3 regions of the Streptomyces sp. NPDC060209 genome follow, and region 3 is predicted to be linked to each of the others. Evidence: riboswitches for the same ligand, from Rfam matches in the RefSeq annotation. Region 3 holds a riboswitch; each other region holds the start of a gene.

The links. Region 3 has a riboswitch for cobalamin ahead of ACFWFI_RS18070 (cobalamin biosynthesis protein). Riboswitches for the same ligand answer to the same signal wherever they lie in the genome.
Region 1: another riboswitch for cobalamin. It lies ahead of ACFWFI_RS26555 (ABC transporter substrate-binding protein); the one in region 3 lies ahead of ACFWFI_RS18070 (cobalamin biosynthesis protein).
Region 2: another riboswitch for cobalamin. It lies ahead of ACFWFI_RS34535 (energy-coupling factor ABC transporter permease); the one in region 3 lies ahead of ACFWFI_RS18070 (cobalamin biosynthesis protein).

The regions. Positions count from the first base shown of each region.
Region 1 is NZ_JBHWZS010000161.1:6,617-16,575, reverse strand. It holds gene ACFWFI_RS26585 (sulfite oxidase) at 1-45, shown strand, start outside; gene ACFWFI_RS26580 (NAD(P)-dependent oxidoreductase) at 50-934, opposite strand; gene ACFWFI_RS26575 (adenosylcobinamide amidohydrolase) at 983-1,606, opposite strand; gene ACFWFI_RS26570 (PRC and DUF2382 domain-containing protein) at 1,946-2,935, shown strand; gene ACFWFI_RS26565 (ABC transporter ATP-binding protein) at 2,994-3,839, opposite strand; gene ACFWFI_RS26560 (FecCD family ABC transporter permease) at 3,836-4,921, opposite strand; gene ACFWFI_RS26555 (ABC transporter substrate-binding protein) at 4,918-5,991, opposite strand; cobalamin riboswitch at 6,022-6,209, opposite strand; gene ACFWFI_RS26550 (hypothetical protein) at 6,293-6,463, opposite strand; gene ACFWFI_RS26545 (acyl-CoA dehydrogenase family protein) at 6,460-8,304, opposite strand; gene ACFWFI_RS26540 (carbohydrate kinase family protein) at 8,351-9,301, opposite strand; gene ACFWFI_RS26535 (type B 50S ribosomal protein L31) at 9,415-9,678, opposite strand; gene ACFWFI_RS26530 (substrate-binding domain-containing protein) at 9,786-9,959, opposite strand, start outside.
Region 2 is NZ_JBHWZS010000280.1:883-10,841, reverse strand. It holds partial or broken gene ACFWFI_RS34555 (SulP family inorganic anion transporter) at 1-1,075, opposite strand, end outside; gene ACFWFI_RS34550 (energy-coupling factor ABC transporter ATP-binding protein) at 2,325-3,191, opposite strand; gene cbiQ (cobalt ECF transporter T component CbiQ) at 3,188-3,937, opposite strand; gene ACFWFI_RS34540 (energy-coupling factor ABC transporter substrate-binding protein) at 3,944-4,306, opposite strand; gene ACFWFI_RS34535 (energy-coupling factor ABC transporter permease) at 4,303-5,013, opposite strand; cobalamin riboswitch at 5,043-5,226, opposite strand; gene ACFWFI_RS34530 (universal stress protein) at 5,334-6,224, opposite strand; gene ACFWFI_RS34525 (universal stress protein) at 6,274-7,203, opposite strand; gene ACFWFI_RS34520 (PP2C family protein-serine/threonine phosphatase) at 7,509-8,831, opposite strand; gene ACFWFI_RS34515 (NADPH:quinone reductase) at 9,083-9,959, opposite strand, start outside.
Region 3 is NZ_JBHWZS010000083.1:13,958-23,916, reverse strand. It holds gene ACFWFI_RS18075 (cobyric acid synthase) at 1-1,471, opposite strand, end outside; gene ACFWFI_RS18070 (cobalamin biosynthesis protein) at 1,468-2,412, opposite strand; cobalamin riboswitch at 2,541-2,670, opposite strand; gene ACFWFI_RS18065 (hypothetical protein) at 2,821-3,042, opposite strand; gene ACFWFI_RS18060 (inorganic phosphate transporter) at 3,055-4,311, opposite strand; gene ACFWFI_RS18055 (class II aldolase/adducin family protein) at 4,559-5,218, shown strand; gene ACFWFI_RS18050 (alpha/beta hydrolase) at 5,286-6,425, shown strand; gene ACFWFI_RS18045 (hypothetical protein) at 6,611-7,909, shown strand; gene ACFWFI_RS18040 (VOC family protein) at 7,940-8,350, opposite strand; partial or broken gene ACFWFI_RS18035 (neutral zinc metallopeptidase) at 8,428-8,687, opposite strand; gene ACFWFI_RS18030 (ABC-F family ATP-binding cassette domain-containing protein) at 8,961-9,959, shown strand, end outside.

The DNA of each region.
Region 1 (9,959 bases), on a different contig from region 3:
TACCTCTTCGACGCGGTGGTGAGGCACCCGGTGACCGTGGTCTGAGCGGCTACTCGGGGCGGCCGGCGTAGTACGTGGCGATCATGTCCTGGCCGCCGTGTCCGGCCGCCTCCGCCCGGGTGAACCGTTCGGCGGAGGCGGCGACCAGGTCGAGCTTCACCCCGGAGGCCTCGGCCGCGTCGAGGATCAGCCGGGAGTCCTTGAGCGCGGTGGAGAGCGCGAAGCTCGGGCTGAGATCGCCGGAGAGCACCGCCGCGGACTTGCCCTGGAGGTACGGGGTGTCCAGCGGGCCGCCCTTCATCGCGTCCAGGAAGAGCTGCGGGTCGAGCCCGAGTCCCTCGGCGAGATTGAGGCATTCCGCCACGCTGTTGACCATGTTGATCACCCAGGTGTTGGCGACGAGCTTGAGCCGGGTGGCGGCTCCCGGTTCCTCCCCGATCCACACGGTGCGCTGCCCGATCGCCTCCAGGACGGGCAGTACGGTCGCGCGGGCACCGGACGGGCCGGAGACGAACACGGTGAGTGCGCCCTGCTCCGCGGGCTGCTTCGTGCCGGAGACCGGGGCGTCGAGGTAGACCAGCCCCAGTCCGGCGGCCCGGTGCACGAGGTCGGTCGTGGCGTCGAGGCCGACGGTGGAGCTCTGCAGCCAGACCTGTCCCGGGCGCAGGCCGGGTGTCGCGGCGGTGAGGGTCTCCGCCACGGACCGGCCGTCGTTCAGGGCGGTGAGGACGACGTCGGCTCCGCGTACCGCTTCCTCGGCCGTGTCCGTCACCGTGGCGCCGTGGGTCGCCAGCGGCTCGGCCCTGGACCGCGTGCGGTTCCAGACCCGGACGGGCAGCCGGTCCCTGAGCAGGCTGCGGGCCATCCCGGATCCCATGATGCCGGTGCCGAGGACCGCGACGATCGGTGCGCCCGGGGCGGATGCGGTGGTCATGGGGAGGTTCCCTTCGTCGGTGCGGCGTGGTCCGGGGACCGGTGGGTCTCAAGACTGCCGCAGCGCGCTCTCCAGTACGGCTCGGTGCACGGCTCTGGCGAGTCGCGCGCCCCAGCGCGAACGTGGTCCGGCGAACGGTTCGCCCGGCTGCCCTCCCGGGTCGGGCGCGGCGACGCACACCGCGTCCGTCGGCGTCCCGGAGCAGTCGAGTCCGGCGTCGACGAGAGCCTGGACCTTCGCCTCGGTGGCGGTGGCCACCGCGTTGACCAGGGCGGCGTCGGAGAGCGCAACGGGGACGGTGACGACGATGTTGACGGTGCCGGGCGGCAGCGGGCCGTCGGAGCCTTCGGCCGGGGCGGCGGCCCATCCCCGCACACCGAGGCCACCGGTGACGGTCGCGGTCACGCCGCCGTCCTCGGCGACGGTGTACGCGGTGACATCCGCGGCGGTCATCAGCCCGGCGCCCGGGCCGTCGAGCGCCTCGGCCGCCGCGATCTCCGCCAGGTGCCGGTCGGGGTCGAGCCGGGGATAGCCGCCGGGCACCTGGGCGTTCAGGATCCAGGCGCGCGGACCGATCCCGCCGCCGAGCACGGCGCTGCTGCACACCCGCCAGCCGGGTCCCAGCCGCCAGACCAGATGGTGCAGTCCGAGGCCGTCCTCCTGCCGGGCCAGCAGCTCGCCGCCCTGCCGGGGCACGCTGATGCCTACGGATCCGATGGCGCACCCCCCTGTCAGGCCTGCCGACGATCGGCGGCGGCGCGTCGATCATACGGTCGTGCCAGGGCCGCATCTCCGGCGCACCCGGGAGAGTGCTCACTCGAATGGCGTAACGCGTGTGGCGGACCGAGACACGCGTGAAACGGCGCCACCGCCCCTCCCCGGTGTCCTGCGCCGCTCGCCGCCCAGGCCGGGAAGTTGCAGCGTCCAACCGGGTGAGGCGCGATGGAATCCGGACGCGCCTTCCCTGCTGGACCCAACCGCAGGACGCGCCCGGGCGAGGAGGAATCGGCCATGGGAGCCGCTGACGGTTTCACGGATTCCGGAGAACTCGACGGTCTGACCGTCTACGACAGCGACGGCGAGAAGGTCGGCACAGTGGGGCGGGTGTACGTCGACGACGACACCGGCAAGCCCGACTGGATCACGGTCAAGACCGGCATGTTCGGCATGAAGGAGAGCTTCGTACCGCTTGCCGGAGCCCGCCGTGTGAGTTCCGACCTGCACATCTCGCATCCGAAGGACCGCGTCAAGGACGCCCCCAGGGTGGACGCGGACGCGCATCTCTCCGTATCGGAGGAGGAGGAGCTCTACCGGCACTACGGGCTGACCAGGAAGGGCACCGGTCACGCCGGAGCGGGCGGCGACGCGCGCACGACGTCCGGGACCGGAACGGCTGCCATGGGTGCCGCGGGTGCGGCCGGAGCAGCCGGTGCGGCCGGCAAGGCCAAGACCACCGGCACCCCGGCCGGCATGGGCACCACCGGTGCCGGCATGGGCAGGCATCGCGACACGGAGGCTTCCTCCACGTCCCGCCCGATGGCGGGAGCCGGAGCCGAGCGGGCCGCCGCGGGTGCCGGCGGCCGGGAGGAGATGGTCCGGTCCGAGGAGCAGCTCCAGGTCGGAACGGAGGAGTACGAGAGCGGGAAGGCGCGCCTGCACAAGTACGTCGTGACGGAGAACGTCACACGGACGGTGCCGGTGTCCCACGAGGAGGTACGCGTGGTGCGCGAGCCTCTGCAGCCGGGCGAGAAGGCGACAGGCGCGAAGGGCATGAACGACCTCGGCGAACAGGACGTCGAAGTCACCCTGCACGCCGAACGCGCCACCGTCCGCAAGGAGGCGGTCCCGGTGGAGCGGGTCCACCTCGAAACCAGCAAGGTCACCGAACAGAAGGAAGTCTCCGCCGAGCTCCGCAAGGAGAAGATCGACTACGCGGACGGCAAGGACACGGGCAGCGACAAGGACATGGGCGGCGAGTACGGCCAGGGACGGCGTCGCTGACCCCCTCACACAGCGGCGAAAGGCCGCGCGACAGTAGCGAGGGGCGGACCCGGGCGGTTCACGGGCCCGCCCTCTCGTCGCACTTCCGCCGTAGGCGGACGGCTTCTCCCGGCAGGAAGCGCACCGAGGGGCGCCCGTCCGGCCCTTCCGGCGTCACCACCGCGCGTACACGGTAGACATCCGCGATGAGTTCCTCGGTGATCACCTCCGAGGGCGTTCCGCCGGCCACTACCCGGCCTTCCTTCATGACCGTCACCCGGTCGCAGAACATCGCGGCCAGATTGAGGTCGTGCAGCGCGACAACCGCGGTCACGGGCAGCGCGGCGACCAGGGACAGCAGCTCCAGCTGGTGCTGGATGTCCAGGTGGTTGGTGGGTTCGTCCAGCAGGAGCTCACGCGGCTCCTGGGCGAGGGCGCGGGCTATCTGGACCCGCTGGCGTTCACCACCGGACAGGGTGTGCCAGGACTGGGCGGCGCGGTCGGCGAGACCGGTGCGCGCCAGAGCCTCGCGCACGGCGTCCTCGTCCCCGGGGCCGGGCGCGGACCAGGCGCGCCGGTGCGGGATGCGGCCGAGCCGTACGACGTCCAGGACGCTCAGGTCGACCTGGGTGACCGCGTGCTGGTCGACGACGGCCACGCGACGGGCCACTCCTCGCCGGCCGGTTTCGGCGAGCGTGCGGCCGTCGAGGGTCACGACGCCCGCTCCGGGGGCGAGCACACCGGCCATCACCCGCAGCAGCGTGGTCTTGCCGGAGCCGTTCGGTCCCAGGAGGCCGACCGTGGCGCCGGGCGGCGGCGCGATGCTCACCCCGTCCAGGACCACTCTCCCGCCTGCCTCCCTGCTGACCCGCGCCGCCCGCAGGCCGTCGCCGGGTGTGCCTGTCCCCTGCTGCTCCCGGGTCATGCGCTCCTCCGGGTGCGGTAGAGGACCAGGACGAACGCGGGCACCCCGATGAGGGAGGTGACCACCCCGACCGGGACCTCCTGCGGATCGAGGACGGTCCTGGCCAGGGTGTCGACCCAGACCAGGAACACGGCTCCGGCGAGCGCGGTCACCGGCAGCAGCCTCCGGTGCCCCGACCCGGTCAGCGCCCGGGCGGCGTGCGGCAGGACGAGGCCGACGAACCCGATGGCGCCCGCCGAGCTGACGAGGGCCGCGGTCAGCAGTGCGGTCGTGCAGAGCAGCACGATCCGGGTGCGTGCCACGTGCACCCCGAGGGCGGCGGCGGCGTCCTGGCCGAAGGCGAAGGCATCGAGGGTACGGGCATGGCCGAGGCAGATCAGCAGGGTCACGGCCAGCACGGCGGAGCACATCCACACATCGGTCCAGCCGACCCCGCTCAGCGAGCCGAGCAGCCAGAAGAGCACGCCCCGGGTCTGCTCGGCGTCGGCGGCGGTCATCACGACGAAGGAGGTGAGCGCGGAGAAGAGCTGCATGGCCGCGACCCCGGAGAGCACGACCCGGTCGGTGGATCCGCCGAGTGTGTGGCTGAGCAGCAGGACGAGTACGAACGAGCACAGGGCCCCGACGAAGGCACCGCCCGAGACCGGCACCGCTCCCCCGCCGACGCCCAGGACGACGACCACGACCGCCCCGGTGGACGCCCCCGAGGACACTCCGAGGACGAAGGGGTCGGCGAGCGGGTTGCGCAGCAGCGACTGCATCACGGTGCCGCACACCGCGAGCCCGGCCCCGCACACCGCGGCGAGCAGGGTGCGGGGCATGCGCAGATTCCAGATGATGCCGTCCCGGATCGGGGTCAGCCGCCCGTCGCCGAGGCCGAGGTGCGAGGCCACGGCGGACCAGACGTCCGGGACGGAGATCCGGGCGGGTCCGATCGTGACGGCGACCGCGACGGACAGGAGCAGCAGGGCGACCCCGGCGCTCCACAGGAGGCCGTCGCGCAGGATCCGGGCTCCGGCGGCAGTCCGGGCGGGGGGCGGCGGCTCCGCGCGTACGTCCGGAGCGTGTTCGGTCCTCGTCACCCCGCGAGTCCGAACGAACGCAGCCCCGCCGCGACGCGCTCCACGCCCTCCACGGTCCGGATGGTCGGATTCATGGCCTGGCCGCTGAGCAGGACGTACCGCTTGTGCCGGACGGCGTCCATGTTCTTCGTGGCGGGGTTGGACTCCAGGAACGCGATCTTCTTCTCGGCGCTCTCGGCCGTCTGCGACTTGCGCGTCAGGTCGCCGACGACCAGCACGTCGGGGTTGCGGTCGGCGACGGTCTCCCAGTTGATCTGGGGCCATTCCTCGTGCGTGTCGTCGAAGACGTTCTTCGCGCCGAGCTCCTCGGTGATGATGCCGGGGGCGCCGCAGCAGCCCGCCAGATAGGGGGCCTCGGCATTGGCGAACCAGTAGAGCAGGGTGGCGTCGGACGCGTCGATGTCCGCGGTCGCCTTGTCGATGCGGCCCTGGAGACTCGTGACCAGTTCCTCGCCCCGCTCCGGGACGCCGAACACCTTGGCGAGGTCGCGCACTTCGCCGTAGACGCCGTCCATGGTCAGGGGCTCGGTGCGGGAGCCGTCACTGCTGCCGGTGTTGTCCTTGCCCGCGCAGTCGGTGGGTGAGAGGTACGTCGGTACGCCCAGCTCCTCGAACTGGTCGCGGGACGCCACACCGCCCTTGCCGAGGGTGGATTCGAACGAGGCACTGACGAAGTCCGGTTCCTCGGCGAGGACCTTCTCGGATGAGGGCTGGTTCTCGGCGATGCGGGGCACCCTGGCTTCGTCCTTCTCCAGGCCCTTCATCACCGGGTCCGTCCAGGTCGCGGTGCCGGCGAGCCGGTCGGCGAGGCCCAGGGAGAGCAGGATCTCCGTCGATCCCTGGTTGAGGGAGACGGCGTGACGCGGTGCCGCGTCGACGGTCACCGTGCGGCCGCAGTTCTTCAGGGTCACGGGGAAGCCGTCGGCCGCGCCGTCCGGTGCGGCGCCGTCGGACGTATCATCCCCTCCGCCGCAGGCGGTCAGGAGGACAAGTCCCGCGATGAGCAGGGCGGTTCGGCGTACGGTGCTGGCTATGGGCGGCACGGAGTCCCTCGGCGTCTCTGGGCTCATGCGCGAAGCCCGGTACGGTGTTCCGCCCCCGGTGCGGAAGCGGGTGCCAGCAGGTCTTCGGACTCGGATTCGTCCGGACGGAGCGCCTTCCCGGTGCACCCGAGGGTGTCCCAGTGGCCGTGGCCCCGCCCGTCCCCCTCACCGCTGCGCGTCAGCTCCGGATTCGCACCGGATTCCCTGACTCCACGTGGAGTGTGACTGGCGTCTGCAAGTTATCACGCGGCGTGTCGGCGGCCTCGGGGGCCGTCGCCGGTACGGCGGGCGGGCGTCTTCCCCCCGTACCGGCCGGCTGTCGGGCGGGTCAGCGCTTGGGGTGAACCGATTCGCCGCGGTCCGTCCGCGGCTTCCCGGCCCTGCGGGCGAGCACGGACGTCGTGCCCCAGTAGGCCAGCAGGACGGCGCGCAGACCCAGGATCTCCAGGCGCTCGCCCAGCCGCTCGCACACCGCCCGCTCCCTGCGTGCGGCGCTCATCGGGCGTCTGCCGGGACGGTGTTCCAGGGGGCCTCGGGATCGTCGTACGCGTCCGCGTAACCGGGGCCGGCGATCGGCCAGTCGGCGAGCAGCGCCTCGGGCAGGGCGAAGGAGTCGGCCAGTTCCGGGGCGTGCCCGGCGACGGCCGCGATCAGCTCCTCGGTGGTCTGCGCCAGGGCCTCGACCTGATCACCGCTCAGGAGACCGGCGGCCAGCAGATCACCGCTGTTGCGGGCCAGCCACTCGACGGCGAACAGCCGCTCAAGCTCTCCCAGCCGGTCCCTGGCGGCCCCTTCGGGCAGCGCCGCGCGGGCCTCGGCGTAGGCCTCGGCGGCCTGCCTGTACGCATAGGCCTCGACCCCGCGCAGGGCGGGACCCGAGGCCGCGTTCCATCGTCCGAGGTTGTCGGCGTCGGGCTCGCGCAGCGCGCGCTCCCTGGCCCGGGCGAACCAGATGTCCTGGAGCGAGGCGAGGAGTGCGCCGAGGAAGTCCGGGTCGGCCAGGTCGCCGGCGCACGGGGCCCGGACGTCCTCACGGCCGGGCTCGGCGGCGAAGAGCATGTCGGCAGCCGCCTTGGCGTACAGGGCGATGTTGTCGCCCTCCGCCGTGATGGCTCCCTCCACGCCCGTGACGAGTTCGGTCATGCCGTTGTTCTCCAGCAGTGCCTGCGCGCCACAGCGTTCACGGCTCTCGACGATGACGTCACGGGCCCGCCAGGTGATCCATGCCTTGGCGACATCGACGAGCGTCCCCGCGTCCGTCCGGCCCTCCTCGTCCGTACAGGCCTCCCACCGATCCTGTGCCCTGCGGTACAGCAGGCTCATGGCGAAGACGGTGGCCATGGCCGAGGCGAGCGGCCCGTGGTGGGTCCGGTGGGCGTTGACGGGCACCGGCGGCGTGCCCCGGGTCCCGGAGATCATGCGGTGGCCGCCGTAGCGCACGGCGACCGCCAGGGTCGCGCGGGCCGAGCCGGCCGCGCAGGCGCTCATGGAGATCCGGCCGGGCATGACCCGCCCGATGGAGGTCAGGAAGCGCCGCCGCCTGTCGCCCGGTCCGGTTCTGAACTCCTCCGGGGCGTCGCCCTCCTCACCGGATCCCAGCAGAGCGTCCCTCGGGACGAAGAGCCGGTCGAACGAGGTCAGGCAGTGGTCCACCGGACTGCCCATCCGTGCGGGAAGCCGCCGCACCCGGATGCCTGGCAGCGCCTGCACCTCGTCGGTGAGCGGCACCAGGAAGAGGCGTACGCCGTGGTCCGACCCTTCGGCCACCAGACGCGCCGCGACCAGTCCGGACTTCGCTCCGCCCGCCGGACTCGTGTTGGGCATGAACTTCTGCGCGCCGGCGTTCGGGGTGTCCAGGACGAAGCCGTCGCGTTCACGGTCGTACGTCGCGGTGGTCTCCATGGCCGCCGCGTTGTTGCCGTGCGCCACCTCCGTGCAGAGGAAGGTGCCGATGCGCCGCATCGTCAGATAGTCCGACAGGTCGCGGCGGCCCACGCAGTCGTGGTCGAGGAGGCTGCCGAGGAAGAGGTTGTAGTGGATGCCCGCCACGGTGGTCAGTGCGGGGTCCACCGGCCCGAGCCAGGCGTGCAGGGCGGCCAGCGCTCGTGGGTCGGCGGCGAGTCGGGCTCCGCTGTCGAGCGCTCGGTTGAGGATCCGCAACCGGTCGTAAGCGAGCTCCAGTCGCTCGTCGGGCGTTCCACCAGCGGGGCGGCGGAACGGTTCTGTACTGATCAGCCGCTGCCAGAAGCCGTGTTCGCGGCGGAATTCCGGACCGAGGAGGACGCCGGTCAGCAGTTCGGTCGTGGACGGTGGGACGGTGTCGGTAAGGGTCACGGTCATAACGAAATCAACGACCGGGGTACGGACGAGGACACCCTGGGCGCCCCTACCGCTCCGGGACGGGCAGAGCGGCCAGGGCAGCCTCCAGCTCCCCCTCGTCGGGAGGCAGGGCCCCGGCCCGCGCGACTGTCACGGCGGCAGATGCCACGGCGTGGCGCAGCACGTCGCCCAGGACGGCGGTGTCCAGGGAGCGCAGCCGTGCGCGGCCCTGCGCTCCGAGCAGTCCGTACGAGGCCAGGGCGTGCAGGGTGCCGGACATGAAGGCGTCGCCCGCCCCCACCGTGTCCGCGACCTGGACGGGCGGCGCGCCGATGCTCACCGCCGAGCCCGGCAGGAACGCCGTTGCCCCTCCGGCGCCCCGGGTGACCAGAACGACCGCCGGCCCGGAGCGCAGCCACCGCCCGGCGGCCTCCTCAGGGGTCTCGTCCGGGTAGAGCCATCGCAGGTCCTCGTCGCTGGCCTTGACGACGTCGCTCAGCCCGACGAAGCGCTCCGCCCGCAGCACGGCACGGGCGCGGTCCCCCATCAGCTCGGGCCGCACGTTGGGGTCGTAGCTGACGGTCGCCGCGGCCCGGTGTGAGCGGACGAGGTCCAGGACGGTGCCGGCGCCGGGCTCCAGGGCGGTGGCGATGGACCCGGTGTGGACGTGCCGGGGCGGCTCGACGGGCTCCTCCACCGGGCCCAGCGTCCAGGTGATCTCGAAGCCGTACGTGGCCCGGCCCGCGTCGTCGAGGTCGACCGTGGCGGCCGGGGTGGGGTCACCGCTCCCGTCCGTCAGGACCCGCACGCCGGCCGAAGCCAGGTGGTCCTCGATCAGCCGCCCGTTGGAGTCCCGGCCCAGCTGGGTGAGCAAGGTGGTGCTCCGGCCCAGTCTCGCCAGCCCGTACGCGACGTTCGCGGGGCTGCCGCCGGGATGGATCCGGTCCGGCGCGCCCGGCAGCCGGACGATGTCTGCGACGCATTCACCGATGACCAGGAGGGCTGGGCTGTCGGGCATGGGGCGGCTCTCCTGGAGGAATCGGGCGGCAGTGCCCGTGTGCAGCACGGCTGTCACGGGACACACTGCCGACGATTCTGCCCCGTGTGCGGGGAGCCGCGGAGACCCGGGGCTCAGGGGGCGTCCTTGCCCCCTTCGTCCCCGTACCGCCGCTCGAACTTGGCGACCTGGCCCTCGGTGTCGACCACCCTCGCCTTGCCGGTGAAGAACGGGTGGCTCTCGGCGGAGATCTCCACATCGATGACCGGGTAGCTGTTGCCGTCGTCCCAGTCGATCGTCTGCTCGCTGGACGCGGTGGACCGCGTCAGGAAGGCGTATCCGGCGGAGCGGTCGCGGAAGACCACGGGACGGTACGACGGGTGCTTGTCCTGTTGCATCTCTGCTCCTGGAGGTACGGGGATCTCGCGTCCCGGCTTCGGGCCAGCCTCGCCAAGGGCGGGGCCCCGCGCGATCCGGGGGCGTCCGTACGGAGCAGAGAGGGTGCTCAGTCGCCCGCCGCCCCCTCCAACGCGTCCGCCACGAGGGCGAGGAAGCGCGCGTGGGCCTGCGGACTGCACAGGGGTTCCGGATTCCACGGCACGGTCCGCGCGCGTCGCCCGGCGGGCTCCCAGGCAGGGGCGGCGACCTCGTCGAGCGGGATCGCGTTGGACCGGATGTC
Region 2 (9,959 bases), on a different contig from region 3:
ACCGCAGCGGGATCAGCTTCCATCCGGCGTGGATGAGGATGCCGGCGAGGGCGGGCAGGGGGATGAGAGCCAGCGCGGACGGAAGCAGCGCCGCGAACAGGAGCAGCCAGACACCGTGCAGCACCCGGGAGGCCCGGGTCCGCGCGCCCGCCTGTACGTTGGCCGAGCTGCGCACGATGACCGCGGTCATCGGCAGCGCGCCGAGGAGGCCGCACACGGTGTTGCCCGTCCCCTGGGCCATCAGCTCCTTGTCGTACTGGGTACGCGGTCCGTCGTGCAGCCGGTCCACCGCGGCGGCGCTGAACAGACTTTCAGCGGATGCGATCAGGGTGAAGGCCGCCACGGTTCCGAGCAGGCCCAGGCTCGCGAGCCCGCCGAACTCGGAGAGGGCCGGGGTCTGGACGGCGTCGAGCAGTCCCTGAACCTGGACCGTCTCGACCGGCAGGCCGAACACCAGCGTGGCGAGGGTGGCCAGCACGACCGCGGCCAGTGCGCCCGGGACGGCCCGTACCCGCTTCGGCATCCTGCTCCACCCCACCACCAGAGCGATGGTTCCGGCGCCGAGCGCGAGCGAGGCGAGAGCGGCCGTACTGGACACGGCGTCGGCCACCAGCCCCGGGATGCCGGCCATCTTGCCCGTACCGGAGAGCGGTGCCTCGACGCCGGCGGCCGCGTAGAGCTGCCCCGCGATGAGGACGAGGCCGATGCCCGCGAGCATTCCCTCGACGACCGAGACGGAGATGGCCCGGAACCAGCGGCCCAGCCGCAGTGCGCCCATGGCCAGTTGAAGCAGCCCCGCCGTCAGCACGATCACGCCGAGCGCGGGCAGTCCGAAGGACTGGACGGCCTCGAAGACGAGCACGGTGAGACCGGCGGCCGGCCCCGACACCTGGAGACTGCTGCCGCGCATGAAGCCGGTGACGAGGCCGCCCACGATGCCGGTGATCAGACCCAGCTCGGCAGGGACCCCCGAGGCGACGGCGACGCCCACGCACAGGGGCAGAGCGACGAGGAAGACGACGAGTGACGCGGCGAAGTCCTGCCGCAGGTGAGGGAACTTGGTGACGCGGTCCATGGCGGCCCTCATCCCGTGCGGAAGGGGGCCGAGCGCACGTCGCCGGGCGGGGGTGCCCAGACGGCGCTGTCGCTGATGTGCGGTGCTTCTACCGCGTGGTCCGCGTGGTGATCGACGTGGGATTGCATGCCAGTGGTTCCTCCTGGCGCGCCCGAGTGCGGCGCGTCGGTATGCGTACGAGAACTGGGGCTTGGAGGGCAGGTCGGCATGACCCCCCGTCGATGAGTCCCGCAGGAGTGCGGGCAGGGGGGCAGCACGCCCAATGCCTCGGGTCAGCTCAGCAGCGGAACACCTGGAGCACGGGGGAGGAGTGTGCGGTCGAGGATCTGGAGGTGTGGTGCGCGTTGCCCATCGCAGCGACGGCCGCGGGGCCGAGCATGCCGCCGACGTCGCTCGTCACCGCGGAACGTGGCGGTGCCTCAGGAGCGGGAACGGTCGCGGAGCGATGCCGGTCGCGATGGCGAAGAAGGCCGTTCGGGTCACCCCCGCGATCGGGTGTGCCGCACGTGCCGTAGGCGACGTGCGCCTCTCCGGCGGTCGCATTCGGAAGGCTGTCCGCCCGAATTCCCGGGGCGGACGCGTGTGCATCCGTCGACGGCGTGCCGGAGTGCGGGGCCAATAGGAAGCCCATCAGGAACGCGAGCACGAACCGGACTGCCGCCACGCGCACGCTTCACCTCCTCATGGACTTCACTCTTCCTTAGGGACGCTAACAGGCCGGAGGGATTATGGAGTTAACCCTTTGTGAAGAGTCCGAAAGTCGATGCCCAACGAGCTGAATCATTCGCCGAACCTCTGTGGCCTGGGGATGTGCCTCACGTTCGGTTCTCACTATTTGAGATCATCCGCGACTGCGTGGCTCATGCATATGCCGTTCGGGAGTCGCGCGTCATATTCGCACAGTGGTTCGCCTGTGCGTGTGTGTTAACCCGCGGGAAAGACGGCTGACGTTTAGTTGATAGGTCGTCGGATCAGTACACGCTTCGTGAGCTCGGCGCCGTGCTCACGCGCGGACTTTGTCGCCTGAGGTGGACACGGCGACTTTCGCGGAGTCGTACGGACGGCCCCCGTCCGCAGCGGCCCCGCCGGCGTACGGAGTCGCTCGTCCTCATATATCCGTCCGTCACCCGGACCCTCGGAATCGCCCCGCCGGCACCCTCGCCCGCTCGGCCCCGGGGCCGGGATGCCGTCGATCGCGCTCCGGGCACCCCGGCGAGGCCGGGGCCGGCCGGCCCCGGCCTCAGGGGCGTCAGCCGTCGGTCGATGCCCGTCCGGCGCACGCCTGCGGGGCGAAGCCCGCCGCGAGCTGCTCGGGGGTACGCGGGCCGGGTTCCGCTTCGCCCAACAGGCCATGTGTGCGCAACAGCTGAGTGGTCGCGATGCCCCACGGCAGCCGAAGCCCCGCCTCCCGCAGGAGATCGGTACGGGCCAGCATCGCGGGCGCGGGCCCGGCGCGGACACCGGCCGGGGTGAGGAGTGCGGCGTCGTCGGCCCAGCGCAGGGCGAGATCGACGTCGTGGGTCGCCATCATGACGGTGGTGCCGCCGTCCCGGAGAACGCCGAGTGTGTCCAGCAGTCGTTCCTGGCCGTCCGGATCGAGCCCGGCGGTCGGCTCGTCGAGGATCAGCACACGGGGCCGCATCGCGACCGCGCCCGCGATGGCGGTCCGTTTGCGCTGTCCGTAGGAGAGGAGATGGGTGGGCCGGTCCGCCAGCGCGGTGATGTCGAGGGCGGTGAGCGCCTCGTCCACCCGGGCGCGTACCTCGGCGTCGGGCAGGCCGAGATTCAGTGGTCCGAACGACACGTCCTGGGAGACGGACGCGGCGAACAGCTGGTCGTCCGGGTCCTGCACCACCAGTTGGACGCTGGTACGCAGCCTGGTGAGCCCCTTTCGGTCGTACGTGACGGGACGGCCCTCGACCGTCAACTGGCCGTCCCGTGGGCGCAGTCCGCCGCTGAGGAGCCGCATCAGCGTGGTTTTCCCACTGCCGTTCCGGCCGAGGAGGGCGAGCGCACGCCCTTCGTGAGCCTCGAAGTCGAGGCCACTGAGCACTGCAGGGCCTTCCTCGTACGCGAAGGACGCGCCCCGCAGGGCGAGCAGCACGGATTCGCTCATGACAGCGGCCTTTCCAGGACGAAGGTCAGGGCGGTGAGGGCCGCGAGCAGCGCGACGCTCACGGCCACGAACCGGACGGAGACACGAGCCTCGGGTACCAGGACGCGCAGGGTTCCGTCGTACCCGCGCCCGGCCAGTCCCGCCTGGAGCCGTGCCGCGCGGTCGAAGGCTCTGATGAACGCGGTGGCCCCGAGGCCCGCCAGGGACCGCCAGGTGGCGGCCCGGGTCGTGTGCCCGAGCCGGGCCGCCTGGGCCTCCCGGATCCGGCGCATCGAGTCGAGGAGCAGGAAGCTCATGCGATAGGTCACCAGGGCCACGTCGACGACCGGCGCGGGCACCCCCGCCTTGACCAGACGGGGCAACAGGTCGGACATCGGGGTGGTGAAGGCGAACAGCAGCACCCCGAGTGACGCGGCCGAGGTGCGCAGCAGCAGCTCACCGGCGCGGACCGGCCCCCCGTCGGCCAGGGTGACGAGCCCTTCCGGCCCGCCGACCTGTACGAGGAGTGTGGCGGCCCCGGTGACGCAGAAACCCAGGGGCACCCGGTACGCCCGCCACAGATGGCGGGCGGTAACCCCCGCCGGCCCCAGCAGTACGGCCAGGGCGGCGACGAGGATCAGGGCCGCGCCGGGCCAGGGGGGCAGGGAGATGGCCAGCACCGTGAGTCCCAGGCCGAGCACGGCTTTGTCCACGGGATGGCGGCGGCGCCAGCGACTGCTGTGCGCCGCCGCGTCGATCGGCAGCACGTGCGCTCAGGTCCTTCGGGCCGTGGTCTCACCGGCGCCGCTTTCGGCCCCGCCGCCGCCCGCGGTCGCGCGCAGCTCGCCCTGACGACGCCCGCGCCGCAGGCCGAAGTAGTAGGCGAGGACACCCGCGCCGAGCGCGGCCTGAAGGGCGAACAGCGCCGACTCGATCTCACCGGACGGCGGTTCGTACAGCGGAGAGAACCAGGGCTCGTAATCGGGATCGATCTCGGTGATCGCCGTCTCGGCCTGGGCGTCGGCACCCGTGAACGGCTCCTTCTCGCCGTCGCCGAGGCCGAGGGCCAGGGGCAGGACGGCCAGCGCGGCCACGACGAGCAGGAGCAGGGCGTTGATCTTCGTGTTCTTGTTCATCGGGCCACCGCCTCGGTCTCGGCCGTCCTGGTCCGGGCCTGCTTGCCGGCGAGGAACACGCCGAGCCGGGTCAGATCCCCCTTGCTGGACTGCACCAGGAGTCGCATCACCAGCACGGTCAGGAGCCCCTCGCTCACCGCGAGCGGGATCTGGGTGACCGCGAAGATGGAGCCGAACTTGCCGAGCGCGCCCAGGAAACCGCTGCTCGGGTCCGGGAAGGCGAGTGCCAGCTGCACGCTGGTGACGCAGTAGGTGGACAGGTCGGCGACGAACGCGCCGAAGAACACCGCCACCATCAGCGGCACGTCGAACCGGCGCAGCAGCCTGTAGATCGCGTACCCCGCCCAGGGCCCGACGATCGCCATCGAGAAGACGTTGGCGCCGAGCGTGGTCAGGCCGCCGTGGGCGAGCAACAGGGCCTGGAACAGCAGGGTGATGGTGCCCAGCACCGCCATGATCGGCGGGCGGAACAGGATGGCGCCCAGACCCGTACCCGTGGGATGCGAGCAACTTCCCGTCACGGAGGGGATCTTCAATGCGGAAAGAACGAACGTGAAGGCCCCGGAAGCCCCCAGAAGCAGCGTGCTCTCAGGGTTCTCCCTGACTTCACGCGTGAGTGACCGGACTCCGTGGACGACGAACGGCGCGGACGCGACACCCCAGGCGATCGCGTGCGCCGGAGGCAGAAAACCCTCGGCTATGTGCATGACTGAGCAGACCCTCTCCAGCACCTCGTGGATGGTTGAAGTGCCTTGGCCGGTCTCCTGGCTTACGGGTACCACCGCCCGAACTCCGCCTTCCCGGGTCACAAGGACCCAGTGGCTGCCCGTGAGGGCCGGAGCCGGACTTCCCGATCACAGTGGCGAGGGCCGCACCGGCATCACACCGATTTCCCGTTCACCAAGGCGTGGCGACAGTAGTGGCAGGTGGGGGGCGTTGACAAGCAGGCCCCACGCGCCCGTACCCGTGGAGTGTCACGTCGACGACCCGTCCGGCCGTCACGCAGGTGTGCCCGGTACGGTGGGAGTCAGCCCCGGTGGGAGAGCGGGACGAGGAGCACCGGGCAGTGCGAGTGGTGCAGGACCGCGTGCGTCACGTGTCCCAGAGGAGCGCCGACGGGGGAGGACCGCCTGCGCGAACCGATGACCACCGCGTCGGCGTCGGAGGTGGCCGCCACCAGCACGGCGGCGGCCGATGCCGCTCGAACGATGTCGTGGGACACCGGAAGACCGGGATGGTCGGCCCGCAGTTCGGCGACGACACGTGTGGTTTCCGCCGCCTCCGCCGTCGCGAGATCGGCAGGATCGCCGAACATCGTCGCCATGCTGCCGACGTTCTCGAGGAAGATCCAGGCACTGAACACGCGCAGCGCCGCACCGCGACGCAGTGCCAGGTCGGCGGCGAGGCGTACCGCTTCCCGGTCCCGCTCGTCCCGTGCGGCGACCAGGACGACCTCCGTCGGCCGACTGTGCTCCTGCCGCGGCACCACGACGACCGGCACATGTGCCCGGGCAGCTGTCCGCAGAGCGTCGGAGCCCACCAGCAGGGCCAGGAACCCTCCGTGCCCACGGGTCCCCACGACGACCGTGCCGTCCTTGCCGGCCTCGCCGAGAAGGCAGGACGCTGTCTCGTACGGGCATGCCGTGGTTGAGACCGTGAGACCGGGAGCGGTCTCTCTCGCGATCTCCGCCGCCTCGGCCAGCACCTCGGCGGCAAGGCCCTTCGCCCGCTGCACCCCGCTGCCGGACAGATGAGCATGCCCTGATTCGGTCCTGGTGGCATGGACGATGCTCAAAGGCCGGCCCCTGGAATCCGCCTCGGAAGCCGCCCAGCGGACAGCCCGGGCCGCGTCCTTGGTGCCGTCGGTTCCGACGACCACGGGTCCGTCCAGAGTCAGAATCCGTGGATCGCTCTGCATGGTCCCTCCTCGGTCCGGGCGAGCGCGCGCTCGCCCCGCGGAGCCGATATCAGCCTTCGTCCTCCCTGAGCCCTTCCTCGACGACTCCCCTCTCCTCACGCCGGTAGGGCACGATCTGGACCGGGCAGTGGGAGTGGTGCAGCAGCGTGTGCACGACGTGGCCCAGCCCCAGGACGGAGGCACTGCGCCGCTCATGGCTCCCCATCACCAGGAGATCTGCGTGCCGGCTCGCCTCGACGAGGGCGGACGCTGTGGACCGGGCCGTGACCACCTCGGTCTGCACGGTGAGGCCGGGGCTGCTTTCGCGGACCCGGGAGGCCAGGTCGACCAGCAGCTGCTCGCCAGGAGCCCCAGGTCGCTCGGCGTCATCGCGCGGGGCCTGACGCTCGCCGAACCTGGCCAGCAGGTTCCGGACGCTCACCAACCGAAGAGGGCTGTTGCGGGCCTCGGCTTCGCGTCCGGCGCGGACCAGCCATTGCGCGTCGTGCTCGTCCCGTACGGCAGCCGTGACGGGCGTGCCGTCCTCGCGTTCGAGCTCACCACGGACGACGACGACGGGCGCGGGACTGCCGATGACGACCCCCAGACCGACCGATCCGAGCAGGAGGGGACCGAACCCACCGCTCCCTCTGCTGCCGACGACGATCGTGCCGCCAGGCCGGACCGAAGCGTGGAGGGCCGGAACCGGCTTCCTGCGGCTCAACTTGACAGTGACGTCGAGATCGGGGAATCGCTGCCGGATCTGTTCCGCCGACTTCGTCAGCAAGGCGTTGCCGGTGTCCCGTACGTGCTCGGACGTCTCGAACGAAGCGAACCGGTCCAGGCGGTCCAGGTCCGCGGCGTGCACGAGCGACAGGCCTCGGTGAAGCCGCGCCGCCTCGGCCGCACCCCAGAGCGCGGCGGCCCAGGCATGCTCCGAGCCGTCCAGACCTACGACCGTCCTCGGATCCTGCGTGACGTCGGACGGGCGAGTACGCATCGCTGCTCCTCACGCTGTTCGGTTGTCCGCCTCTCCAATGCTGTCACTGCTGGACGTGATGCGGCCAGCGCAGGTACGGCGCACCAGGGCGTTTCCGCTCTTCCATGCACCGCCCCCTGGGCATCGCGCCGGAACATCGTGATGAGGCCGGGGAAGCCTCCGATGCGAGTACCCGAGGCGGCGATACAGGAAGAACGACTGGTCAGCATGCTGCCTTCCAGTTCAAGCCCAAGGTCTCACGCTCGGGTATGTGCACAGTTCAGAGGCATGGTGAGGCTGCCCGGGCCGGCCGGCCGACTCACTCGTCACGTTCTGTTCGGCGGACTGACGGGAAGCTTCCCGGCCCCACCGGTGCCGGCGGCGTCAGCGGGTTGCTGGGCCCATGCGGAGGCGATCGCCTCCGCGTCGGAGGTGGGGGGCAAACCTGTCAGCGCCTGCAACTGGGTGGGTTGGTAGGGGGTCGGGCCGTGCCACTCCAGGAGCATCACCGTGGCGTCGTCGTTCAGGCGGTCGTAGTGGTGGGCCAGGTGGTGCCCGATCAGCCGCCGGAGGGTTTCCGGTACGGGAAGGCCGTCTGTGTGGTGGCGGATGAGGAAGTCGGTCAGGCCGGTGAGACCGAATTCCCGCCCTTCTCGGTTGCGCGCTTCGGTGATGCCGTCGGTGTAGAGCAGCAAACGGTCCCCAGGTTCCAGCTGGTCGTGGCGTACGGTGCCTGGCACGCCCAGCCCGGTTCCCATGGGGGGCGCGGGCGGGCAGAACAGGTGCACGACGGTACGGTTGCCGCGGATGACAACCGGGGGGTGGTGGCCGTAGTTCGTCCAGGTCAGCACGCCGGTGGCCAGATGAAGGTCGGCCAGGATGCTTGTGGCGTAGCGGCTGCCCGCGAATTGCCCGGTCAGGGTGTCCGCGACGCCTTCGGCTGTCTGAAGGAGGTCAGCCCCTTGGCGGCGATGATTGCGGGCGGCGCCCAACGCGAGGTTGGCGGTCAATCCGGCGGCGGTGTCGTGGCCCATGGCGTCGAAGACGGAAAGATGCACGGTCTCCCCGGCCAGCGCATAGTCGAAGGCATCGCCACTGATTTGGTAGGCCGGTTCCATGACCGCGCTGATCAGGACTCGGTCGGTGGCGAAAGTGCGCGGCGGCATCAGCTGCCATTCCATCTCGGCCGCTACGTTCATCTTCCGACGGCGGACCAACCGGGAGTACGAGTCGCTCGTCCCACGCTTGCTCTCCAGGAGGAGGGCGATCAGTCCGGCGAGCCTGTTCAGATCCTCGTCCGCCTCGATCCGTGCGCCCGGCACGCCGACCCGGAGCACACCCAGACGCTCGGCGCCGTCCAGCAGCGGGACCCACCATTGCCCCCTCGCGGAAGCCGAGGTGGGAAAGACCTGTCCCAGTTGGAAGGCCCGCCCGGCCACGGTCCCTTCGACGGACAGATCAACCGGAACGTCGGCGCCGGGGCGGCCGACGTCAAGATTGCCGACAAGCAGGTGCAGCCGCTCCTGCTGCAGATCGGCCAGATAGATCAGCACCCGGGGCCAGCCCGCCCGGGCAGCGTGCGACGCCACCGTGCCGGGCAACTGCTCCAAAGTCATCAGATGACTCGCTGCGATCAGCTCTCCCAGCACCCGTGCCCGTTCCGCTCCCGCGCTGTTCATCGACGAACACCTTTCTCGACGGCCGAGAGAACCGCGCTACCGCCGGTCGTGACCGCGCAGAATTGTTCGCGGCAGTAGCGCGAACGGGCACCTGTTCCAGAGTCGCACTACTGATGAAGTAGCACCCGCACAATGGTGTCGTGTCGACGCCGCGTAGACGGAGAAGCCGGGCCGCTCCCCATGTCGGCATCACACCGACCGGACGGCACGATCAGATGGCGTCAGTCAGGGACGGAGACCAGCACCCGGCCACGCACGCCCGCATCGACACGGTCATGGGCCTCGACGATGTCCTGGAGCGGGTAGCGGTCGGCGATGTCGACGCGGAGGGCGCCGACGGCGGCTGCGGCGGTGAGGTCGCGGGCGGCCTGGCGCTTGGCCTCGGGCGGGAAGTCGTCGCTGCCGAGCAGGCGCAGGGTGATGTTGTTGAACAGCATTGGCCAGAAGGGGAGTTCTGTGCGGTCGTCGTGGGTTCCGTAGGCGGCGATGACGGCATCGGGTGCGGTGACCGCGTTGTCGAGGTCGGCGTTGGCCGACAGGGACACTTCGATGACGCGGTGCACGCCGTCCGGAGCGTGCGCGCGGATCGCTGCCGCCGGGTCCTCCGTGTCCAGAGCTACGGCGTGGGGGACGAGGGCCGGGTCGACGCTGTTCAGGTCACCGGCGCGGCGCACGGTGCCGATGACGGTGGCTCCGCCCCAGCCGGCGAGTTGGGCGGCGAGTGAGCCCACGCCGCCGAGGACACCGTGTACGAGGACGAGCCGGCCGTCGACGGGGCCGTCCGCGAACACGGCGCGGTGGGCGGTGATGCCGGGGATGCCGAGGCTCGCCCCGAGTTCGTCGCCGAGGTGGTCGGGAAGTGGCACGGCTTGCAGGTCCGGTACGACCGTGTGCCGGGCGGCGGTACCGAAGGGCCGGTAGGACTGGGCGCCGTACACCCATACCCGCCGGCCCACCCGGTGTGCGTCGACACCGCTTCCTACGGCGTCGATGACTCCGGCGGCGTCACTGTGCGGGATCACCCGGGGATACGGCATGGACGAGCCGAGCCAGCCGCGTCGCTTCTTGGTGTCGCCAGGATTGACGCCGGACACGGTC
Region 3 (9,959 bases):
CCGGCGCGCCGGTCTCGATGAGCCGCCACAGGGCGTCCGTATCCGCGTGTTCCTCGATCAGGTCCCCCAGCCGGTCCAGCTGTTCCTCCCGCAACGCCCCGAAGCTCGTGTCCGGCGCCACCGTGAACCGCCGCCCCGCGGCCCGCGCGACCTCACCCAGGAACGCCCGCCGGAAGGCGTCGCTCTCCAGCGAGCCGTGCCAGTGCGTCCCCCAGACCGAGCCCACCCGGCACCCGTCCAGGAACGGTTCGCCCCCGCTCACCTCGGCGACCCCGTGGTGGATCTCGTACCCCTCCACCGGCTCCCCGAGCGCCGCCCCGGCGGGCCGGCCCAGGACCTTCTCCCGGCCGAAGCGGACCCGCACCGGCAGCAGTCCGAGCCCCTCGACCAGGCCGGCCCGCGACTCCACGTCGTCCTCGATGCGCTCACCGAGCACCTGGAACCCGCCGCAGATCCCCAGCACCGGCCGCCCCTCGGCGGCCCGCCGCAGCAGAGCGTCGGCCAGCCCCCGCTCGCGCAGCCAGGCCAGGGCCTTCACGGTGCCACGCGTCCCCGGCACGATCACCAGATCCGCGTCGGCGAGCTCCTCCGCCCGGTCCACGAACCGCACCACGACACCCGGCTCGGCCGCCAGAGCGTCCACATCGGTGAAGTTCGACATCAGCGGTACGGCGCACACCGCGACCCGCAGCACGTCCTCGCCGTGCGGCGGCGCCACGACCGACTCCCGTACGGTGCCGCGCATCGAGACCCGCAGCCCGTCCTCCTCGTCGATGCCCAGCCCATGGGCGTACGGCAGCACCCCGTACGTCCGCCGCCCAGTGAGCCCGAGCAGCATGTCGAGACCGGGCTCCAGCAGCGACACGTCACCACGGAACTTGTTCACGAGGTATCCGGCGATCAGCGACTGGTCCTCGGGGCTCAGCAGCGCCGTCGTGCCGAAGAACGAGGCGAACACGCCGCCCCGGTCGATGTCGCCGACCACCAGCACGGGAAAGCGCGCGGCCCGCGCGATGCCCATGTTCACGATGTCCGTGCGCCGCAGATTGATCTCGGCCGGGCTGCCCGCCCCCTCGCAGATCACTGCGTCATAGGTGCCCCGCAACTGCTCCAGACAGTCCACGACCGTCCCCAGCAGCGCCTCCTGCCGCCCCCCGTGGTAGCCGCGCGCACTCATCTCGCCGACCGGCTTCCCCATCAGGACGACCTGGCTGGAGCGGTCGCCGCCGGGCTTGAGCAGCACCGGGTTCATCAGCGCCGACGGCTCCACCCGGGCGGCCTGCGCCTGCATCGCCTGGGCCCGGCCGATCTCCGCGCCCTCCCGGGTGACGAACGAGTTCAGCGACATGTTCTGCGCCTTGAACGGAGCGACCTTCACCCCCCGGCGCACCAGCCACCGGCAGATCCCGGCCGTGACGACGCTCTTGCCCGCGTCCGAAGTGGTTCCAGCGACCAGCAGTCCGCCGCTCATGTGGCTCTCCGTCCCATGGCCAGCCGCCCCGCCGCACACACGGCGAGGGCCAGCACACTCACCCGGCGCGACAGCCGCACCGCGCGTTCGATGTCCGTGACCCGCACGTCCCGGCCGGCCCCGCCGTTGAGCACCGGCCGGTGCTCGACCCGCCCGCCGTACGCGAGGGTGCCGCCGAGCCGCACGCCGAGCGCTCCCGCGAACGAGGCCTCCACCGGGCCCGCGTTGGGGCTGGGATGCCGCCCGGCGTCGGCCCGCCAGGCCCGGACGGCCGCGCGTGGGCGTCCCCCGGCCGCGACGGCGAGCACAGCGGTGAGCCGTGCCCCGGGCCAGCCGGCGACGTCGTCGAGCCGGGCCGACGCCCAGCCGTAGCGCCGGTGGCGGGGCGACTTGTGCCCGACCATGGCGTCGAGCGTGTTGACGGCCCGGAAGCCGATCAGCCCGGGCACTCCGCCGAGCGCGCCCCACACCAGGGCCCCCACGACGGCGTCGGAGGTGTTCTCGGCGACGGACTCCACCACCGCGCGGGCGATCCCGGGCGCGTCCAGGGCCTGTGGGTCGCGGCCGCACAGATGTGGCAGCCGCTCCCGGGCCAGCTCGATGTCCCCCGCGGCCAGGGCCCCGCCGATGGCGCGGGCCTCACGGCCCAGCGACGTGCCCCCGACGACGGACCAGGTGGCGGCGGCGGTCAGTGCCACGGCCGCGGCGGGACGGTTCCGTACGGCACGGGCGGCCAGTGCGGCGGCGCCCGTGGCACCCCCGGCGCAGACGAGCGTGTGCAGGGCGCCCCAGCCGCGGTGATCACGCCACAGCCGGCTCTCGGCGCCCGCCGCGGCGCGCCCGAAGACGGCGACGGGGTGACCCCGCCGGGGATCACCGAGCAGCAGGTCGCCGATCAGACCGGCGGCGGCGCCGTACGCGAAGATGCGGTCCGCTCGCACCGCTCAGCCGGCCGTCGCGCCTCGAAGGACCTTGTCGACAGGTGGTGCAGCGACCGACGCAGGGCAGCCAGACATGGCGTATGTCCTCACTCAGGGTCCGCGCCCTGGTTCGACGTGACCGGCGACGAGAGTCTCCTGGCTTCCGGATCCGCAGTTCCTCCGGCCTTCCAGTCCGCGGTGGCGGACCGTGACTTCCGTGTGGAGGCTGCTCCCCGGTGACAGTGGCGGGACCGCGCCGGATTCGCACCGGCTTCCTCTCCTGTCGCCGTAAATGGCTCCGGCAGTCCACCACGCCCCGTGAAGGCCCGTCAACCTGCCGTTGACCTGCGAGGCTTCAGTGTGCTGAGACGCACATCGGGCCGGACACACACGCGGTGTGTCCGGCCCGATGCGTGTCCGCCCGGCGGGTCAGGCGACGATCAGATAGATCCCGTACGCGACCGCCGCCGCGCACAGCGCGAAGCAGGCGTACGCGCCGGTGCGCGCCAGGGCACCGGCACCGCCGCCCTGCGCCGTCGATGTCTGCTTGGCGAGGCCGGTGATGCCGAGGGTGAAGAGGCCGACCAGTGCGACGGTGATCACGAGGCTGACGCCGAAGACGGAAGCGAGAGCTGCCCAGTCGATGTTCATGCGGATCTGTCCTTACACCGTGGCCGGTCGGTCGGCCGGGGTCTCGGCCGTCGTGGCCGGGGCGTGGATGGTGGTCTTGAGGTCCGGCACACTCATGCCCGCGGGCGGCGGGCTGACGGCCGCGATGGCGGTCGTGACGACGCCCGCGGGCTCGTCCGCGGTCGCGTTGACATTCGTGTGGTCGACAGGCTTGCGGCGCGACAGCAGCCAGATGGCGCCGGAGCCCGCGACGAGGAGTACTGCGACCACCGCGACGCCCCAGGGGCCCTGCTTGGTCAGGAACTCGGCGCCTGCGCCCATCAGACCGGCGGCGGGCAGCGTCAGACCCCAGGCGACGAACATCCGGGTGGCGGTGGACCAGCGGACCACGCCCCCCTTGCGTCCGAGGCCCGCGCCCATCACGGCACCGGAGCAGGACTGGGTGGTCGAGAGGGAGAAGCCGAGGTGCGAGGAGGCCAGGATGACCGTGGCCGCGCTCGTCTGGGCCGCGAAGCCCTGCGGCGGACGCAGATCGGTGAGGCCGCTGCCCATGGTGCGGATGATGCGCCAGCCGCCGAGGTAGGTGCCCATCGCGATGGCGATACCGGCGGAGGCGATGACCCAGACCGGCGGGTTGGAGCCGGGGGAGAGGACGCCGCCGGTGACCAGGGCCAGGGTGATGATGCCCATGGTCTTCTGCGCGTCGTTGGTGCCGTGGGCGAGCGAGACGAGACCGGCCGAGGCGATCTGGCCGGCGCGGTAGCCCTTGGCGGTCGACTTGAGCTGGGCCTCGTCGGTGATCTTCCGGTTGAGGCGGTACGTCAGCTTCGTGGCCAGCAGCGCGGCGATACCGGCCACCACGGGCGCGGCGATCGCGGGCAGCAGGACCTTCGTGACCACGGTGCCGCCGTTTATCGAGGACCAGCCGGCCGACATCACCGCGGCGCCGATGAGGCCGCCGAAGAGTGCGTGGGAGGAACTGGAGGGCAGGCCGACCAGCCAGGTCAGCAGATTCCACAGGATGGCGCCGACGAGCGCGGCGAAAATGACCTCGGTTCTGAGGCCGTTCTCATTGATGATCCCGCCGGAGATCGTCTTGGCGACCTCCACCGACAGGAACGCGCCGACGAGGTTGAGAACGGCGGACATGGCCACCGCTGTCTTGGGCTTGAGAGCGCCGGTCGAGATGGTGGTTGCCATCGCGTTGGCGGTGTCGTGGAAACCGTTCGTGAAATCGAACACGAGAGCTGTCACGATCACGATCGCGAGCAGCAGCGTGATGTGTTCCATTTACCCAGGCAATCGTTCGACGTCATTGGCACGTGGAACGTAAGCAACCAGGGTGAACGGAAGATGAACTGGGCAGGGCGGCATGGTGACCCCAATCGCGTACGCGGGTTCCGCTTGTGTGCGCGAGGAGTGGGGCGGACCGCCGCCGCCGGTGCGGCGCCCGGCCGCCGCCCCGCGCGGGTGGTCCCGGTCACGACCGATATGCCCCGTTGGGGAGACATCGGTCACGTGACTCTAGGATCCCCGCATGAGTGACATGGACAAGGACGCGATCCGACAGGCGTGGGACGGCGTCGTCGCGACGGCACGGCGGACGGCGGCGGACGGGCTGGTCGTCGGCACCTCGGGCAATGTGTCGGCCCGGGTCGGCGGAGTCGTCCTGGTCACCCCCAGCGGGGTGCCCTACGACCGGCTCGGGCCAAGGGACGCGGTCGGCGTCGACCTCGAAGGGCGACAGGTCCTGGGCGACCTGGTCCCGACCAGCGAGCTCCCGCTCCACCTGGCCGTCTACCGCGGCACCGACGCCGCGGCCGTCGTCCACACCCACGCCGTGCACGCGACGGCCGTCTCCACCCTCGTCGCCGAGGTGCCCCTCGTCCACTACGCCGCCGCCGTGCTCGGCGGCCCCGTCCGCACCGCCGCCTACGCGCGCTACGGGACCCAGGAGCTCGCCGACAACATGCTGGCCGCCCTGCGCGACCGCACCGGCTGCCTGCTGCAGAACCACGGCACCGTCACCTACGGGAACTCCCTCGACCAGGCCTACGACCGCACCGCCCAGCTCGAATGGATGTGCAGGCTCTGGCTCACCGCGAGCTCCGTGCCCGGCCACCGGCCGACCCTCCTCACCCCGGCCCAGCTGCGCGACGTGCAGGACGCCCTGGAGGGGTACGGCCAGCCCGGCTGAGCCCGGCGCCGCACCGTACGGCCGACGCCCACTGGCAGTCGGCGCCCTGGCCCAGGACACTGGAGCCGTGCGCCCGGCAACAGCGGCAGCAGTGGCCGCCACCTCGATCCTCGGCGCCGGCGCGGCAGCGGTCGCCGCCGGACGCTACGCCAGCGACGCCGCCCTCGGGGCGCCCTCGCCACGTCCCTTCCCGGCCGACCGGCGTCTCACCGTGCACGCCACCGCGGCAGGGCAGATCACCCTGACCCGCTCGTTCTCCGCGCTGCGCCCCGGTACGTACGGACTGGCCGGCCGCGGCGTCCACGCGGTGGCCGGCCCGGTGATCGAACAGCTGCCCGGTAACGCCGCGGCCTCCGCCGACACCGTCGTACGCCGGCTGGAACGCGTGACCCTCGGCAGCCTGAAACCGGGTGCCAGGGTGCGCCTCACCCCGGAGCTCCACCGCGGCGACCCGCTCGCCGCCCTCGGACTCGCGTACAAGGAGGTGGAGGTCCCCGGAGAACTCGGTGCCCTGCCCGCCTGGTTCGTGCCCGGAGCACGCGACACCTGGGTGATCACCGTGCACGGTCTCGGCACCACCAGGGATCACCCCATGAACGTGATGGGGTTCCTCCACGACCAGCAGCTTCCCGTGCTCGACCTGGCCTACCGCGGCGACCCGGGCGCCCCGCGCTCCCCGGACGGGCTCGCCCACCTCGGCGAGTCCGAGTGGCGCGACCTCGACGCGGCCATCCGCTACGCCGTGCGCTACGGGGCCGAGAACGTCATCCTCCACGGCTGGTCGTCCGGGGCCTCGATGGCCCTGCACGCGGCCGTCAACTCCGCCCTCCGCGATCGCATCCGCGGCCTCGTCCTCGACTCCCCGGTCCTGGACTGGAAGGCGACCCTGCGTGCTCTCGCCTCGGCCCGGGGCGTCCCCTCCGCGCTGCTGCCCCTCGCCGTCCGGGCCGCCCAGGGCCAGACCGGACTGCACGGAGCCCGGCTCCTGGACACCTCGGTGCCGACGGCCCTGCACGTCCCCGCGCTCGTCTTCCACGGCCCCGACGACACCCTGGCCTCCTGGCAGCAGTCCCGGGAACTCGTCGCCCGCCGACCTGACCTGGTGACCCTGCACTCCGTACCGCAGGCTCCGCATGCGGCGATGTGGAATGCCGACCCGGCGGGATACGAGGAGGCGCTCCGCCGCTTCCTCACGCCCCTGATGTGAGCTGATGGGCCGGAAGCGCCCGGTTGGTGCCCCGCTCCGGCAGCCCTCCGAACCCCGGTGACACGGCTTCCGTTTGGGCTTTCGGCCCGTCAGAGGCAAGACTGCTCCTCGTGACGTCCCGTACCCCGCGCGACTCCAGGCTGCGACTTGTCCGCCCGCGACCCCAGGCGACCGCCCGTAAGGCCGTGACGACCCGGCGCACCAGGCCGGCCCCCCGCCCACCCGAGGGCACACCGCCCCCGGCCGAACTGGCACGCCAGGCCAGGGCCGTACTGGCCGACGCCGTACGGATCGCCCACTGGGCCGCGGACGGGACGAGCACGGGCACCGCCCCGCTCGCCGCCCAGGCCCTGGAGCGGGCCGCCGCCGCGCTCGAACTGTCCCCGGCCCAGGTCAGGGCCGGCTGGGACCGGGCCAGGCTGGCCGGACTCATCGAGCTGCACGGCGACACCGCCCGCCCCGGCTGGCGGCTGCGCGCCTGGGACCGCGACGAGTCCGCCGTGCTCCGCGGCTGGGTGGCGCTCTTCGACGCCTGGTCGCTCGTCCACGCCTCACCCGACGGCATCGAGGCCACCGCGGTGGCGGAGGCCATCGAGGCCGTACCCCAGGTGCTGTCCCTCCTCCAGCTCTCGGCGGGCCCCGTCACCGTGCCCGCACTCCTCGACCTGCTCGGACAGCGCGTCGCGGAACTCCACGAGGAGCGGTGCGAGGTGCCGTACGGGCCGCAGGAGCAGCCCGCCCCCGCCGGCGGGCGGCCCGCCGACCTGAACGCGCTGCTGCTCGACTGGGCCCTCGAGGGCCTCGCCTCCGTCGGTGCCCTCACGCTCGGTACCGGCCACGCCACCCTCACTCCGCTGGGCAACTGGGCGGTCTGGGTCAAGCTGGAGCAGATCTGCGTCGCCGCCCAGAGCCCCGCCGGCAACATCGAGCAGTCCGCCGCCGACATGCTGCTCGGCTGCGCACGGCTCACTCCCGGCCCGGCCCGCGCCGAATACCGGGCCTGGCTCGCCGCGCGGCCCGTCGGCAGCGCCGTGGCCGAACTGCTGGCCGTCGCCCGCGGTGAGGACGCCCTGCTGCGCGGCCTCGCCTTCGAGGCCCTGCGCGTCGTCGGCGCCCCCGCCGAGCCCGTCGTCCGCTCCGTCGTCACCGAAGCGCCGCTGCGTCCGTACGCGCTGCTGTGGCTCGCCGAGTACGAGGGCACCGACCCGGACGACGCCCAGGACGTCCTCAGCCGTGAGGAAGCCACCTGGCTCTGGGTCGACACCGCCGCGGCCGTGGCCGACCACGGCGAGACCGGGCTGCTGGTCCGCCATCTCGACTCCGCCGTCCAGGGCACGGTCCCGGCGCTCCTGGACGAGGTGCGGGCCGTCGGACACCCGCGGACCGTCCAGGTGCTGGTCGCCCTGGCCGCAGCCCACCCGGACCCGGCCCTCGCCAAAGCCGTACGCCGCGCAGCCTTCCAGGTGCACACCGGCGGGGTGTGACCGCGAGAGTTCTCGCAGCCCCGGGGGCGGTCAGCCCGAGGACCCCGGGGCGTACGTCCCGAAGCTCCAGACGTTGCCCTCGGCGTCCCGCGCCATGTAGTCGCGCGAACCGTAGTCCTGATCGGTGGGCGGCATCAGGATCTCCACGCCGTGCTCCACCGCCCGCGCGTGGTGGGCGTCCACCTCGTCCACCACCACGTACACCCCGGCGGGCCCGGCGCCGGCCATCGCCTTGGCGAAGACACCCTCGCCCCCCTTGGAACCGAGCATCACCCTGCCGTTGCCGCAGGACAGCTCGGCGTGGAGCACACTGCCGTTCTCTCCCTCGTACACCGCTTCCTCGGTGAACCCCAGGGCCTGGGTCAGCACCCTGATCGCCGCCTTCGCGTCGTCGTACAGAATCGTCGGAAAGATCGTGGGTACGCCGTCCGTGCCTGCCATCACGCTCACCCTCTCCTGCTCACACGCACCGTTCCGGTGTGATCTCTGTCTCAGTCTTCCACCGGCCGCCGACAACGTCAGCCGAAGGTGTCGCACCTGCTCGGGTCCCCGGTGCGGAAGCCCGTGGTGAACCACCGCCCGCGCTGTGCGGACGAGCCGTGCGTCCAGGACTCGGGATTCACGCGCCCCCGGAACTTCTCCTGGATCCGGTCGTCGCCGACGGTCGACGCCGTGTCGGGACCGTCCTGGATGTCCGCCTCGGCCAGCTCCGTGACCAGGGGCCGCGCCCCGACTCGGCCGCCGTGGTCGCCGCATGGTTCGCCCGGACCCCGGAGAAGCGGCGTCGTCGTCGAACCGCACGCGCCACCACTCTCTGCTCCGGCCGCCCCACGGTGCGTGTGCCGCCCTGCGCCGACGGTCGGCCGGTTCACTGCGGTATGCCCGATCATGTGAGGTACCGGGTGACGCGGTGGCGGTCCGGGAGCATGCGGAAAAGCAGGTGGACACCGCCAGTAGACTGAGTCCCATGGCAATTCTCCTTGTGCATTAGACGGCGTCGAGTCGTGAGTCCGCTGTCCCTCCGCCGTCCATACCGCCCTGGAGTATTTCCGTGATCACCGCTACCGGCATCGAGCTGCGCGCCGGCGCCCGCATCCTCATCGAGTCCGCCTCCTTCCGCATCGCCAAGGGCGACCGCATCGGCCTGGTCGGGCGCAACGGCGCGGGCAAGACCACCCTCACCAAGTGCCTGGCGGGTGAGGGGACGCCGGCCGGTGGGACCATCACCAACAGCGGTGAGGTCGGCTACCTCCCGCAGGACCCGCGCACCGGCGACCTCGACGTGCTGGCCCGCGACCGCATCCTCTCGGCCCGCGGGCTCGACGAGATCCTGCGCAAGATGCGGGAGAACGAGGAGCGGATGGCGAACGGCAAGGGCGCCACCCGCGAGAAGGCGATGAAGCGGTACGAGCGCCTGGAGACGGAGTTCCTCACCAAGGGCGGATACGCAGCCGAGGCTGAGGCCGCCACCATCGCCGCCGCGCTCAGCCTGCCCGACCGGGTGCTCGGCCAGCCCCTGCACACCCTCTCCGGTGGTCAGCGCCGCCGTGTCGAGCTCGCCCGCATCCTGTTCTCGGACGCCGACACCCTGCTCCTCGACGAGCCCACCAACCACCTCGACGCGGACTCGATCGTCTGGCTGCGCGACTACCTCAAGACCTACCGCGGCGGCTTCATCGTGATCTCCCACGATGTCGAGCTCGTCGAGACGGTGGTCAACAAGGTGTTCTACCTCGACGCCAACCGCGCGCAGATCGACATCTACAACATGGGCTGGAAGCTCTACCAGCAGCAGCGCGAGGCCGACGAGAAGCGCCGCAAGCGCGAGCGCCAGAACGCCGAGAAGAAGGCCGCGTCCCTGAACTCCCAGGCCGACAAGATGCGCGCCAAGGCGACCAAGACCGTGGCCGCGCAGAACATGGCCAAGCGGGCCGAGCGCCTGCTCTCGGGGCTGGAGGCCGTGCGGGTCTCCGACAAGGTGGCGAAGCTGCGCTTCCCCGAGCCGTCCCCGTGCGGCAAGACCCCGCTGATGGCCGAGGGCCTCTCCAAG